3 regions of the Thalassolituus pacificus genome follow, and region 2 is predicted to be linked to each of the others. Evidence: predicted binding sites of a transcription regulator. Region 2 holds the regulator's gene; each other region holds the start of a gene.
What was found. The regulator sigma-54, encoded in region 2, starts transcription at its own class of promoters, with help from an activator protein. The targets are predictions, from matches to a motif close to TGGCACNNNNNTTGCTNT.
Positions count from the first base shown of each region.

Region 1: a site for sigma-54 is predicted at 2,349-2,366, ahead of NYR02_RS01820 (amine dehydrogenase large subunit). Genes of this name have one in related genera too.
Region 3: a site for sigma-54 is predicted at 2,777-2,794, ahead of NYR02_RS19465 (pilin). Genes of this name have one in related genera too.

Region 1 covers NZ_JAOANI010000005.1:79,286-84,096, reverse strand. The annotation lists gene tatC (twin-arginine translocase subunit TatC) at 1-254, opposite strand, end outside; gene tatB (Sec-independent protein translocase protein TatB) at 251-646, opposite strand; gene tatA (Sec-independent protein translocase subunit TatA) at 646-906, opposite strand; gene NYR02_RS01835 (histidine triad nucleotide-binding protein) at 942-1,274, opposite strand; gene NYR02_RS01830 (phosphoribosyl-ATP diphosphatase) at 1,308-1,640, opposite strand; gene hisI (phosphoribosyl-AMP cyclohydrolase) at 1,667-2,047, opposite strand; gene NYR02_RS01820 (amine dehydrogenase large subunit) at 2,400-3,599, shown strand; gene NYR02_RS01815 (MauE/DoxX family redox-associated membrane protein) at 3,592-4,137, shown strand; gene mauD (methylamine dehydrogenase accessory protein MauD) at 4,147-4,734, shown strand; gene NYR02_RS01805 (methylamine dehydrogenase light chain) at 4,796-4,811, shown strand, end outside.
Region 2 covers NZ_JAOANI010000028.1:46,737-51,547, reverse strand. The annotation lists gene lptC (LPS export ABC transporter periplasmic protein LptC) at 1-271, shown strand, start outside; gene lptA (lipopolysaccharide transport periplasmic protein LptA) at 258-887, shown strand; gene lptB (LPS export ABC transporter ATP-binding protein) at 884-1,609, shown strand; gene NYR02_RS14845 (RNA polymerase factor sigma-54) at 1,738-3,237, shown strand; gene hpf (ribosome hibernation-promoting factor, HPF/YfiA family) at 3,269-3,571, shown strand; gene ptsN (PTS IIA-like nitrogen regulatory protein PtsN) at 3,575-4,033, shown strand; gene rapZ (RNase adapter RapZ) at 4,088-4,811, shown strand, end outside.
Region 3 covers NZ_JAOANI010000028.1:364,077-368,887, forward strand. The annotation lists gene NYR02_RS16355 (type II secretion system F family protein) at 1-317, opposite strand, end outside; gene pilB (type IV-A pilus assembly ATPase PilB) at 365-2,062, opposite strand; gene NYR02_RS19465 (pilin) at 2,202-2,696, opposite strand; gene nadC (carboxylating nicotinate-nucleotide diphosphorylase) at 2,956-3,816, opposite strand; gene NYR02_RS16375 (alanine/glycine:cation symporter family protein) at 3,791-4,811, opposite strand, start outside.

The DNA of each region.
Region 1 (4,811 bases), on a different contig from region 2:
AAAGGCACTGCCAGCAGTACCGCCAGAACCAGTGTCAGTTTAAACGGCACCAGAAAAGGCGAGGCTACGCCAGTGGCAATCATATTGCCGGTGTTGGGTAATAACACCGACAATGGCTTTACCAGAATCAGGTACAGGTCGTTGGCAAAGTAGAACATGCCAAGAAACAGCACCAATACCACCAGTACCGATTTCAGCAAACGGTTTCGCAGTTCGATCAGGTGGGCAATCAGGGGTTGTTCATGATCGGTCATGATGACGCATCGGTATTATCAGGTTTTGAATTGGCCGCAGGCTGCTGCGGGCCAGATTGTTGTGGCGCTGGCTGTGGACCTGGCTGTTGAGGACCAGCGACAGCTGCCGGTTTATTGTCCGGCTGCGTTTCTGCTTCAGGCTTGGGCTGAATGCTGTTAGCTGATGGCGAATCGTCATCGAGAAACGTTGCATAAGGATCTTTCAGCTTTTCGCGTAATTCTTCCGTACGCACCTGGCGCTCAAAATCGTCCTGGATATTGCTCATGGTACGGCGCATGCGGCCAAGAAACAGACCTACTGTGCGGGCTGCTTTGGGCAGACGTTCCGGGCCGAGCACCAGCAGGCCCAGAATGGCAACCACCATTAATTCCAGAAAACCGATATCGAACATCAGATTTTATCTTGGTCTTTGTTGGTGCTTTTGAATTCGGCGTCTTTCTGTTCGCCTTCTTTATGTTCCAGCGTTTTTGCCGGTTCTTTATTCTCGTCTTCGTCGGCTTTTGCACTACCGTCTTCGTTTACGGCTTTTTTGAAGCTTTTAATGGCACCACCCAGATCACCGCCCAGATTGCGCAGTTTTTTGGTTCCGAAAATCATAATGACGATGGCCAGAACGATTAATAATTGCCAGATACTGATTCCGCCGAGCATAGGAAAATCCTCTTATTCTTAATTTAAAAATTACATCAGAAACCGGGCAGCTGATCGCCGCCCAGTATATGAAAGTGCATATGGAAAACTTCCTGCCCACCTTCTTTACCAGTATTGGTAATGGTGCGGAAGCCAGTCAGGTTTTGTGTGCGGGCAATGGCCGGCAGGCTGAGCATTAAATGGCTCATCAGGCTGGCATCAGCGTCGCTCAGATCATTGAGGTTAACGATATGGCGCTTGGGTATGACCAGCAGATGAGTATCGGCCTTGGGCGCGATATCGTGAAACGCCAGCAGGTGCTCATCTTCATAAACGACATTGGCCGGAATCTTTCCGGCGACAATCTGGCAAAACAAACAGTCCGGCATACTCAATCTCTCAGTTCTCTGGTTGGTACCGGTTTACTTGGGCGTACGTGACGCCTTTTCTTCCAGTCCGGACATATTAAAGCGTCGTGCCAGTTCATTAACCACGGCTTCCGGGCGCTCGCCCAGTTTGGCCAGTGCCACCAGAGTGTGAAACCACAGGTCGGCGGTTTCGTAGATAACATCGCTGTTATCGCCACTGGTCTCGGCATCTTTGGCGGCCAGAATGGTTTCGGTGGCTTCTTCGCCGACCTTCTCCAGAATCTTGTTCAGACCCTTGTGATACAGGCTGGCCACGTAGGATGAATCGGCGGCTGCGCTCTTACGTTCTTCAAGGATATCGCCGAGGGCGGAAAGTATATCGCTCATAGCTGTTTCAGTTTCATTAAGTGGCATCAATAAATATCTTTCGGGTCTTTTAACACCGGATCAACGCTGACCCATTCACCGTCCTGATAGACCCGGTAGAAGCAGCTTTCGCGGCCGGTATGACAGGCGATACCGCCAATCTGTTCCACCTGCAGGGTGATGACATCGGCGTCACAGTCGAGGCGCACTTCGTGCAGCTGCTGCACATGGCCGGACGATTCGCCTTTACGCCACAGTTGTTGGCGCGAGCGGGAATAGTAGATGGCGCGGTTTTCCTGCACCGTCAGCGTCAGTGCTTCCCGGTTCATCCAGGCCATCATCAGGATACGGCCGGTCTTATAATCCTGCGCAATCGCCGGTACCAGACCATCGGCGTCCCACTTTACGGCATCAAGCCAGTTACTCATAACATCCCCCGCGTTCAGAGGTCGCAGGATACCCCATGGCCGGGGTTTCGGGTAGGGCTTCGCCGTCAGCTGCAGGGAGGCAACAGAGGCTCTTGCGGCTACCGACCTGGGCAGGAATCCGCGTAGTGAGACAAATGCACCATAACAACGCTGCATGAAGAATGGGCAGCCTCTTTCTGGTGCTGATCACTTTATCGTTAACCAGTGCCGATAACAGGCGGTAACAATTCTGACTGAATTGTCAGCATTTGCCTCTTGAAGTATGCATTTTGGGTTATGTTTCACCGTTGAACTCAGGCATTGGCATGACCGCTGCTCTGGCATTGCAGACTCACAACGAGAGCTGCAAACCATGACGTTAACCAAGCAAAGAAGTAAAACCAGAAACCTGTCCCACCGCGTATTTACGCCGGCACCGCTGGCGGCCTGTATCGCAACCCTGCTGTTGTCGGCGGTGATGCCGGCGGCACAGGCGGAACCCTTTAAGCCGGAAGTCTTCAGCGTTGAGAAAACCATTCAGCCCGGGCCGAATGTGTTTATGAACGAAGCCGCCTGGGGTGGCGCCAGCCAGATTCACGTCTTCGCTCAGGATGACCTGCACTATAAAGGCTCGATGCCGGCGGGTATTACTTCGCAGATGAAAGTCTCGAAAGACGGCAAAACCGTTTACGTACTGTCCGACTTTGCCAAGCGCATTACCTATGGCCCGGTAGAAAGTGTGGTGCAGGTGTACGACGTAGACACCCTGAGCCGCAAGAAAGAAATCATCGTGCCTAATAAAGCGGTGAAATCCATTGGCATGACTCAGCTGCTGGAATTAAGCGCCGATGAAAAACTGCTGTATGTGCAGAATGCCACACCGGCCACCTCGGTTTCAGTAATCGATATTGCTGCCGGTGAAGTCATTGCCGAAGTGCCAACACCGGGTTGTTACGGCGTTTATCCGGCACTGAAAGGCACCAGTTTCAGCACGCCCTGCGGTACTGGCCAGCTGAAAACTTTCACCGTAAAAGGAAAAGAATACAGTGTTGAAGCATCGGGCAAATTATTCGATGTGGATGCCGACCCGATTTATATCCACACCCAGCGCCGCAAAAACGGTGAGCTGATTCTGACCACCTTCGGCGGTGCGGTGTACCTCGCTGATGACAGTGGCAAAAGCGTAAAAATCAAAGAAAAGCTGCAGCTTAATGCCGGCATTGAAGGTGATTGGGTGCCCGGTGGTTATGCCATTACCGCTTATAACGAAGCCAACGACATGATCTTTGTGCTCATGCACCCGGATGCCTACGACGGCAGCCATAAAGACGCATCGGCAGAAATCTGGGGTTACAGCCTGAAGAAGAAAAAACTGATCAGCCGCAGTCCGGCCGAGCATTTGGTTGCGCTGACCGTCACCAGCAGCAAGCAGCCGGTGATTTTCGGCTCCAATGAAGAAGATGAAACCATTGATCAGTATGTGCTGAGCAAAGATGGCGACTTTATGTTTGAGAAGGCGGCGGCCGACGAAAAAGCCGGTTGGACCACCTCGCTGGCGGTGGCTCATGACTGAGTTGCTGCCACTGGCGAGCCTCACGCTGCTGGTGTTTACCCTGCTGGTATTCCTGCGCGCGGCACTGCACAAAGCACTGGATTTTCTCGAATTTCAGGGCTTTGTCGCCGACTACGAGTTGCTGCCGGAAGCTTTGGTTAAGCCCGCCGCTGCTGCCTTGCTGGCCCTCGAAGGTGCGCTGGTGCTGATGCTGTTATTCAGCGCCAGCCGTGCTGCCGGACTGGTGCTGGCGGCGCTGTTGCTCGGGGGATATGCCATCGCGATGGGCATCAATATCCGTCGCGGTCATACCCGCATCGAATGTGGCTGTGGCGGTACTCCGCAACTGCTGAGCAAAACCCTGTTGCTGCGTAATGCGCTGCTGATGGTCTTCGCTCTGCTGCCATTGCTCGGTTTGCCGGAAGCACTGCAAAGCGCCGAAATCGTGGTGGCCATCGCTGCTGCTGTCTTTATGTGGCTCGCCTTCCTGTTGTTTGAGCAGGTGAACGCCAACCTGCTGGCCATCCGTGAAATGGCCAACTCACTGAAACGAATTTAAGAGGTCGTTATGACTGCTTTGTATTTTGCTGTCGCATTTTTATTTGTTGCTGTAATGGCGCTGGCCCTCGCATTTTTTGTGCTGGCCCGCCAGATCGGCGTGTTGTTTGAACGTATCGCGCCGATGGGTGCGCTGATGAATGATTCCGGGCCGAAAGTTGGTGATTTAACCCCGGCCTTTACCCTTAACAGCCTGACCGGTGGTGCCGTGCACATTGGCCGCGATAAAGAAAAAGCCATGCTGGTGTTTTTCCTGTCGCCGACCTGTCCGGTATGTAAAAAACTGCTGCCGATTCTGCGCTCGGTAAAAACCAGTGAAAAAGACTGGCTGGATGTGGTGCTGGCTTCCGATGGCGAAGAAGAAAAACACCAGCGCTTTATTCAGCACGTCGGCCTGCAGGATTTTCCATACGTGCTGTCGACCGAGCTGGGTCTGGGTTACCGCGTATCGCGTCTGCCGTTTGCGGTGCTGATGGATAAGCAGGGTGTGATCCGCTCGAAAGGTCTGATCAACAGCCGCGAGCAGCTTGAGAGCCTGTTCAATGCCATGGAAATGGGTGTTGGCTCGGTACAGAGTTTTCTTGAGCAGCATTCCTGAACAAGCCACTCCTGAGCATCACTCAGTAGGCAACGATTTTTAGGCAACAAGAGATATCACCATGAAACGATTTTTCG
Region 2 (4,811 bases):
CGAAGGAACGATGCTGGATGACGAACAATCGCTGCGTCTTGTTGGTCAGGTAGAAATCCGTCCGCTGAACCCCACCCAACCCAGCGACGACATACTGGTTGAGACCAGCACACTGACCTATCACAGCCGCCAGCAGCTGGCCGAAACCGACCAGCCGGTAATCATTACCAGCCCCCAAACCCGTATTAACGCAACCGGTATGACACTGGATATCGCGCGCCAGCGCATGGAATTCAAATCACAGGTGGATACCCGCTATGTTCCGCAATAATCACCGCCTTCTGGCCAGCTTGTTTCTCCTGTGCAGTGTGCCCGTCGCGCAGGCCCTGCCCGACGACTGGCAACAGGAGATGACCATTCTTTCTGAACGCGCCGAACTTGACCGCAAAGCGGGCGTGGTGATCTACGAAGGCAATGTTGTTCTGACTCAGGGCACGCTGCGCATTGAATCAGACCGCTTACTGATTATCCGCACCAACGACACGCTGGAAGAAGCCGTTGCCGAAGGCAGCACAGACAATCCGGCGCGCTATCAGCAACAGGTTAATGCCGGCAAACCGCTGACCAAAGCCCATGGCACGCGCATTCATTACTTTGCCCAGCAGCGTGAAATCAAAGTTCAGGGTAACGCCCAGCTGCAACAGGATGGCAACCAATTCAGCGGCGAGAACATTCTCTACGACATGACCAAAGAAACGGTCACGGCCAGTGGCGGTACGAATACCACCGGTCAGCCTGCTGGCGACGGCGAGAAGCAACGCATCAAAGTGGTTATCCAGCCGCAGGCTCCTGCCCAAGAGTCACAGCCACCGGCCACCGGCAACGCGGCCAATAACGGCACTGACAACAGTACATTTAACGATACTCCTGCGCAGGAACAGCCATGAAAACGCTGAAAGCCGAAAACCTGGCAAAAAGCTATAACGGCCGGGAAGTCGTTAAAGATGTCTCTATGTCGGTGCACAGCGGCCAGATTGTCGGTTTACTCGGCCCTAACGGTGCCGGTAAAACCACCTGTTTTTATATGATTGTGAATCTGGTGCAGGCCGACAAAGGCCGTATCAAAATCGATGACGAAGATATCAGCCATCTGCCGATGCACGGCCGGGCGCAAAAGGGCATTGGCTACCTGCCGCAGGAAGCCTCCATTTTCCGCAAATTGAGTGTCGCCGATAATATCCTCGCCATTCTGGAAACGCGCAAAGACCTCAACCGCGCGCAGCGTCTGGAAAAGCTGGAAGATCTGCTCAATGAGTTTCATATTCAGCACATCCGCAGCAGCCTGGGCATGTCGCTGTCTGGTGGTGAGCGCCGCCGCGTAGAGATTGCCCGCGCACTGGCCGCAGAGCCGTCGTTTATTCTGCTCGATGAGCCCTTCGCCGGGGTTGACCCAATTTCTGTAGCTGACATCATGGACATCATCCGCCAGCTTAAAGCGCGGGGAATTGGCGTACTGATTACCGACCACAACGTACGTGAAACTCTGGCTATCTGTGAGAAAGCCTATATTGTCGGAGGCGGCCACATTATTGCCGAAGGCACCCCCGAGCAGGTACTCGCCAGCGAGCAGGTACGTAAAGTGTATCTGGGCGAGGATTTCCGCCTGTGATGGCGACCCTGGCAGCCAGGACGCTGCTGATGATTCAGCGCAAAGGAATATGCACAAAAGATTCCAAGGTTTACCGCTTGGCGTATAATGCACAGACTATGCCGATACTGAGTGATTACTGAACTTTTATGAAAGCGTCTCTTCAGTTAAAGATGGGTCAGCACCTGACCATGACCCCTCAGTTGCAACAAGCCATCCGCCTGCTTCAGCTGTCCACCCTTGATCTGCAGCAGGAGATTCAGGAAGCCCTCGATTCCAACCCGATGCTCGAAGTGGAAGAGCACGAGCACGATGATCTGCCCGACCTGTCACGCAACAGCGATCACGACACCACCACCAGCAACGAAGTCAGCAGTCAGGATGACAGCCACAACGACACGCCGGAGCTGGACGAACAGTGGTCGCAAGAGCAATTACCTGACGACCTGCCCGTCGACAGTCAGTGGGAAGATACCTACCAGACCACCGCCAGCGTTGCCTCCGGCAGCAGCAGTAACGCCATCGACGACGATTTCGATTACGACTCGCGTCACGCCAGCACCGAAGATCTGCAGGATCATCTGCTGTGGCAACTGAACCTGACCCCCATGTCCGACACCGACCGTGAAATCGCCCTGATGCTGATCGACGGCGTCGATGACGACGGCTACCTGCACACCACTGTCGAAGACATTCTGGAAAGCATGGACCCCGCACTGGACGTCGAAGAAGACGAAGTGATGGCCGTACTGCATCGTCTGCAACAATTTGATCCGGCCGGTGCTTTTGCCCGCGACCTGCGTGAATGCCTGATGCTGCAATTACAGCAGCTGCCAGCCGAAACCCCGTGGCTGAGCGAAGCCAAAATGGTGATCCGCGATTATATCGAGCTGCTCGGCAGCAAAGATTACCCAACGCTGATGCGCAAAACCAAGTTGCGTGAAGATGACCTCAAAGCCGTCCTGCGTCTGATCAAAGAACTGAACCCTAAGCCGGGCTCCGGCATCAGCGCCGAACAGGCCGAATACGTGGTACCGGATGTTCTGGTGCGCAATATCCGCGACGAATGGCGGGTTGAGCTGAACCCCGATATTGCGCCAAAACTGCGCGTTAATGCCGATTACGCCTCACTGGTGCGCCGTTCTGATAACAGCACCGACAACGCCTTCTTGCGTGATCACCTGCAGGAAGCCCGCTGGTTTATCAAAAGCCTGCAAAGCCGTAATGAAACCCTGCTGAAAGTGGCCACCAAAATCGTTGAATATCAGATTGAGTTTTTCGAACAGGGCGAAGAGGCCATGAAGCCACTGGTTCTGCATGATATTGCCGAAGCCGTTGGCATGCACGAATCCACTATTTCCCGTGTGACGACGCAGAAATACATGCATACACCACGCGGAATCTTCGAACTGAAGTACTTTTTCTCCAGCCATGTCAGCACCGATGGCGGCGGCGAATGTTCCTCCACCGCAATCCGTGCCATGATTAAAAAACTGATTGCCGAAGAAAACACCCGCAAACCGCTGAGCGACAACAAAATCGCGGCGGTACTGGGGGATAAAGGCATTCAGGTGGCGCGGCGTACGGTGGCCAAATACCGTGAAGCCATGATGATTCCGCCATCGAATGAACGTAAACAATTGATTTGAAAAACAACAAGCCAGCAACAAGGAGTTGGACATGAAGATTAATATCAGCGGTCACCACGTTGACGTTACCGAATCTCTGCAAACTTACGTAGACGAAAAAATGTCCAAGCTGGGACGCCACTTTGACAACATTACCAACGGCCAGGTCACCCTGACCGTGATCAAAGAGCGCATGATTGCCGAAGCCACCATCCACGTCAGTGGTGCCGATCTGCATGCCAGCGCCGAAAACGACGATATGTACGCCGCTATTGATCAGATGACCGACAAACTCGACCGTCAGGTACTGAAACACAAAGAAAAACTGGTGGCGCGGCAACACGGACAAGGCTGATTAATGGACATTCGCATCGAGGATATCCTCACACCGGAACGCACTCTGATTGATGCCCCGGTTTCCAGTAAAAAGAAGTTGCTGGAGTACCTGGCAGGTTTTATCGCTGAGCAACTCAGCGATAGTTCCGCCGACGATATTTACGAGCGATTACTCAGCCGTGAACGCCTGGGCAGTACCGGGATTGGCGAAGGCATCGCCATTCCCCACTGCCGCCTGAAACAATGTGACCAGGCGATGGGCGTACTGCTGCGACTGATGGAACCTGTGGATTACGATGCCATCGACCGCCAGCCGGTCGATCTGGTCTTCGCCCTGCTGGTACCGGAAGAAGCCACCGAACAACATCTGCAGGTATTAGCGATGCTGGCGCGGAATTTCAGCGAGCCAGCCTACCGCGAAGCCCTGCGTAAAGCGCCGGATGCACAGCAATTTTATCAGCGGGCATTAAGCGAATACTGAACATAAGGCGGGTCTGATCAAGCTCAGGCAAACGCAACAACAGAGGAGCAAGGCATGCGTTTAGTCGTCATCAGCGGCCGCTCAGGCTCTGGTAAATCCAGTGCCTTGCACGTGCTGGAAGACCTTGGCTTCTATTGCATCGATAACCTGCCGGTTGCATTGCTGCCGGCACTGGCCCGTCAGACCGAAATCGAAGAAAAGCTGGCCAAGGTTGCGGTCAGCGTTGACGCCCGCAACCTGCCCCACGCATTCGATAACATCCATGACGTTCTGCATCAGTTACCCAGTGCAGAATATCAGCTCGACGTGGTGTATCTCGACGCCAGCGAAGAAGTGCTGTTGCAGCGCTTCAGCTCCACCCGGCGTAAGCACCCACTAACCAGTAAAAGCGTTTCCCTGGCCGAAGCCATCGATAAAGAGCGCCTGCTGCTGGAACCCATTGCCAACCTGGCCGACCTGACCCTGGATACCACCAACATGTCGGTGCATGAACTGCGCAGCCTGATCAAACTCCGGGTCGCAGATAAAACCAGCAACGATATCGCCATCCTGTTTGAATCCTTCGGTTTTAAACACGGCATTCCGATCGACGCCGATTACGTCTTCGACGTGCGCAACCTGCCCAACCCCTACTGGGACCCGGCCCTGCGGGGATTCACCGGACGCGATCAGCAGATCATCGACTTTCTCGGTAACGAGCCTCAGGTGCAGCACATGCAGCAGGATATCAGCGGCTTTATTCAGCGCTGGCTACCTGCGTTTGTCGATGCCAACCGCA
Region 3 (4,811 bases), 320 kb from region 2:
TCTTTCATCGAAGGATTATCAATACCATCTGCAACGATATCGAATGACTGGACCAGTGGCACACCGGCTTTAATCATCGTCGCCATCTGACGGGTAAAGAACGTTATATCAGCCGATGTTATTTTTCTTTTCTTCGTCCCGCCTATTGTTAGTAATCCTTGGCTGCTTTTACGAACCTTGATCGGCGTTACACCTTGTTTGCGCAACAGGGCCTTTACCATCGCAGCGTTCTGACCCGTCATATCACCTTTGATGGTCTGACCGCGACGGTTAATCCCTTCCCAGGTAAAGGAGCTGTTTTTAACTTGCTTAGCCATAATGCAATATGTCCATACATGGGCAGTGCTAAGCACTGCCGTAAAACTTAGTCGGTGGTTACCCGGTTGGCTTCTTCCAGGCTGGTAACCCCTTGTGCAACCTTTTGCAGGGCCGATGTCCGTAAATCGTTAAAGCCTTCTTTACGGGCGGCATCTGAGATCTCAATCGAGTTGCCGCCCTCCATGATAATACGGGAGATGGCATCCGTTATTCTAACTACTTCATAAATACCGACGCGGCCTTTGTAACCGCCCTTGCATTGTTCACAGCCAACAGGCTTATAAATTTCGGCGCTTTGCAGTTGCTCCTCCGTTAATCCAGCCTCCAGAAGCAATTCTTTGGGTATTTCTGCGGGGGCTTTACAGTTTGAGCAGAGGCGGCGAGCCAGGCGCTGGGCAATGATCAGGCTGACCGATGTGGCAATATTGAATGATGGTACACCCATATTGGCCAGACGGGTGAGGGTTTCTGCGGCGCTATTGGTGTGTAGGGTGGAAAGCACTAAGTGACCGGTCTGTGCAGCTTTAATCGCAATGGAGGCAGTATCCAAGTCACGGATCTCACCGACCATCACCACATCCGGGTCCTGACGCAGGAAGGAACGCAGAGCGGCTGCAAAGTCGAGGCCGACGCGGGCGTTCACGTTTACCTGGTTAATACCTTCGAGGTTAATTTCCACCGGGTCTTCGGCGGTGGAAATATTCGTGCCTTCGACATTAAGAATATTCAGGCCGGTATATAACGATACGGTTTTACCGGAACCGGTGGGGCCGGTAACCAGAATCATCCCCTGAGGCTTGGCCAGAGCTTCCATGTACAAGGCTTTCTGGTCTGCTTCGTAACCGAGCATATCAATGCCCAGTTTGGCGGACGAGGGATCAAGAATACGCAGTACGATCTTTTCACCCCACAGGGTTGGCAGGGTATTTACCCGGAAATCAATGGCCTTTGTTTTGGACAGTTTCATCTTGATGCGCCCATCCTGCGGGACACGCCGTTCAGAAATATCCATCTGCGACATCACCTTTAAACGAGCAGCGATCTTACCGGCAAGGTTGACCGGCGGGCTGGCGACTTCATGCAACATGCCATCGGTACGGTAACGTACCCGGTAGCGCTTCTCATAGGGCTCAAAGTGAATATCAGATGCGCCACCTTTAATGGCATCGAGCAACATTTTGTTTACGAAACGTACAATAGGAGCATCGTCACCGGAAGAATCTTTCTCGGCTTCCTGAGCTTTTTCACGTGCATCCGGGTCTTCAAGGTCAACATCATCCAGCTCGCTGTCCAGTTCACCAAAACTGTTATCGTTGGCGGCCAGAAACTTATCAACGGCCTGCCCCAGCTTGTCTTCTTCTACCAGTACCGCTTCTACCGTCATACCGGTATTAAATTTGATTTCATCAATGGCCATCATGGCCGAGGGGTCACTCTGGGCAATAAACAGGCGCGTACCGCGCTGAAATAAAGGTAATACGCGGTGTTTTTCAATCAGATCCTTGCTGACCAGTTCTCTTGGGATTAATTCCAGATCAAAGGCAGCTAAATCAAGGACAGGCAAGCCAAATTCTTCTGACGCCAATAAGGCAATTGCGCGCGATTTAATGTAACCGGAGGCGACAGCAGCGGCGACAAAGCCAATTTTGTCTTGTTTGGCCTTGTTGACGATTTCCTGAGCCTGTTGGCTGTTGACGAGATTTTGTTCGACGATACGGCGTGGCAAGCCGGTTAGAACGGCCATAGAGACTTCCCCAAAGGCATTATGCTTTTTGCACCAGAACATACCAGAGGGTAGAAGAATCTACTAGTTCTGTTTGTTTACGCTAAAAACAAAAAAGCACCCCACTAGAGGGTGCTCTTAATTACTGCCGATTGGTTAATTAGCCAATTTTAGGCAGGAATTTCGCAGGAACTGTACTATTAGTTGCATCTACAGCAAAACGAACAGCGCCATTAGTATTCACGGTAACATCAATTACCAGTGTTTTACCCTGCATTTCAGGCTCAGAAGTCGGACCGGCACCTGTGCATGCAGTATCTGCAGTTTCGCCAGCACCATAAGTTGTCGCAGTGATAACCCCAGCAGTAGCTGATGAGTATGTGTAGGCAACATTTTTAACGTGGCCTAAGCAGTTAGCTACTTCACCGGTTGACCATTGAACAAGTTCAGTTGCACTGGTTGGCAGCTTTTGTTCGATAGCCGCATATTCGGCCAGAGCGAGCTGGAGAGGACGAACAGCACCAACCAGTTCAGGACCAGTTTGTGCACGGGTTGTATAGGTTTTGTATTGTGGGATGGCAACAGAAGCCAGAATGCCAATGATCGCAATAACGATCATCAATTCAATCAGGGTAAAACCTTTTTGAGCTTTCATAGAAAATTCTCCACTCTCGATTGAGATTTTAGTTATGGGCAATTCAAAGCGGGCTTTGAATTGCTGTGTCACATCAGGACAGTGCGAAGAGTGTGCCAAGCTTAGTTGGCCGCTGCAAGCCCTGATTCCGGGCTTTTATCACGTTTTTTGATCCATGTCCGGCGATAACCTGAACGCTGATTAATCAGATTGTCAGAGAGTGACAAATATTGTCACTCTCTGCATGTCAAAACAGAGTGTTGGCCTCTAAAGACCCTCTTCACACCAACCGCATCGACAGGTCAATCGCTTTGCAGTCTTTGGTCAGGGCACCGATGGAAATGTAATCCACACCGGTTTCGGCGTAGGCACGCAGGCTGGTATCGGTAATGCCGCCGGAGGCTTCCAGTTTTATCACTCCATTGGTACGGCCCTGACTTTTCTGTCTGGCATGGACAACGGCAACGCGCATTTGTTCAGGATTAAAGTTGTCGAGCATGATGATGTCGGCACCGGCGTCGATGGCTTCATCCAGTTGCTGCATGGTTTCCACTTCTACCTCAATCGGTTTGCCGGGGGCAATGTCGTGCGCCTGGCTGACTGCTGCGCGAATGCCACCGGCGGCCATGATGTGATTTTCCTTAATAAGGAAGGCATCGTACAGGCCAATGCGGTGGTTAAAGCAGCCACCGACGCTGACTGCGTACTTCTGTGCGATACGCAGACCAGGAATGGTTTTGCGGGTATCGAGCAACTTAACACCGGTACCGGTCACTTTGTCGGCATAGAAACGGCACAGGGTGGCTGTGCCGGACAGACTTTGCAGGAAGTTCAGGGCGCAGCGCTCGCCGGTCAGCAGCGAGCGGGCACTTCCCTGCAGTTCAAACAGCGTCTGGTTGGGCCGTACCCACTGGCCTTCAGATACACGCCAGATCACGCTGACAGCCGGATCAAGCTGGCGGAATACTTCATCTACCCAGGCGCGTCCGGCGATAATGGCGCGCTCACGGGAAATGATGCGCGCTTTGGCTTGCTGAGTGGCCGGGATCAGACGGGCGGTAATATCGCCGCTGCCCACATCTTCTTCCAGCGCACGGGCAACGATGGTGGCGATATCATTTTGATGCAGGCTCAGATCCATGGTTTAAGAAACTCTTTGTCAGCTTGAAGACGACCGGGCTCAGCAGTAACAGGGCAACCAGGTTGGGCAGCGCCATCATTGCGTTGAGGGTATCGGCAATCAGCCAGGCGACGTCGAGTTCACGCGTTGCACCGATCGGAATGGCCAAAACCCAGATGATCCGGAAAATGGGCACGGATTTTACACCGAACAGATACTCTGTGCATTTCTCTCCATAAAAAGACCAGCCGATAATGGTGGTGAAGGCAAAAATCGCCAGCCCCAGAGTCACGATATAGTTGCCGATGCCGGGTAAACCGAGGGCAAACGCCGCAGAAGTAAGGTTGGCACCACTTAAACCTTTACCGGCAACACACTCGGCAATTTCCGGCGGACACAGCTGCCAGGCGCCGGAAGCGACAATCACCAGACCGGTTATTGTGCAGATAATAATGGTGTCGATAAAAGTACCGAGCATGGCGATGCTGCCCTGACGTACCGGGCTGTCGGTTTGTGCGGCGGCATGAGCAATGGGCGCGCTGCCGAGGCCTGCTTCGTTAGAAAATACACCACGCGCTACACCAAAACGGATGGCAGCCCATACGGCAGCACCGGCAAAACCTCCCATGGCGGCGGTCGGGTTAAAGGCGTGGTGGAGGATCAGTTCGACGGCTTGCGGTACGCGGTCGGCGAAAACAACCAGCAATATCAGGCCGCCGAGAATGTAGGCAATCGCCATAAAAGGAACGAGCTTACCGGCCACTTCAGAAATACGGCGGATACCGCCCAGCAGGACCAGACCAACCAAAACGGCAATGGCTACGCCGGTCACCCACTCAGGAATACCAAAGCCACCATGCAGGGCGTCGGCTACGGAATTTGCCTGGACGCCATTACCAATACCGAAGCCCGCTAACATGCCGAAGAAAGCAAACAGCAGAGCCATCCAGCGGAATTTCGGGCCAAGGCCATTACGGATGTAGTACATCGGGCCGCCAACATACTGGCCTTTCTCA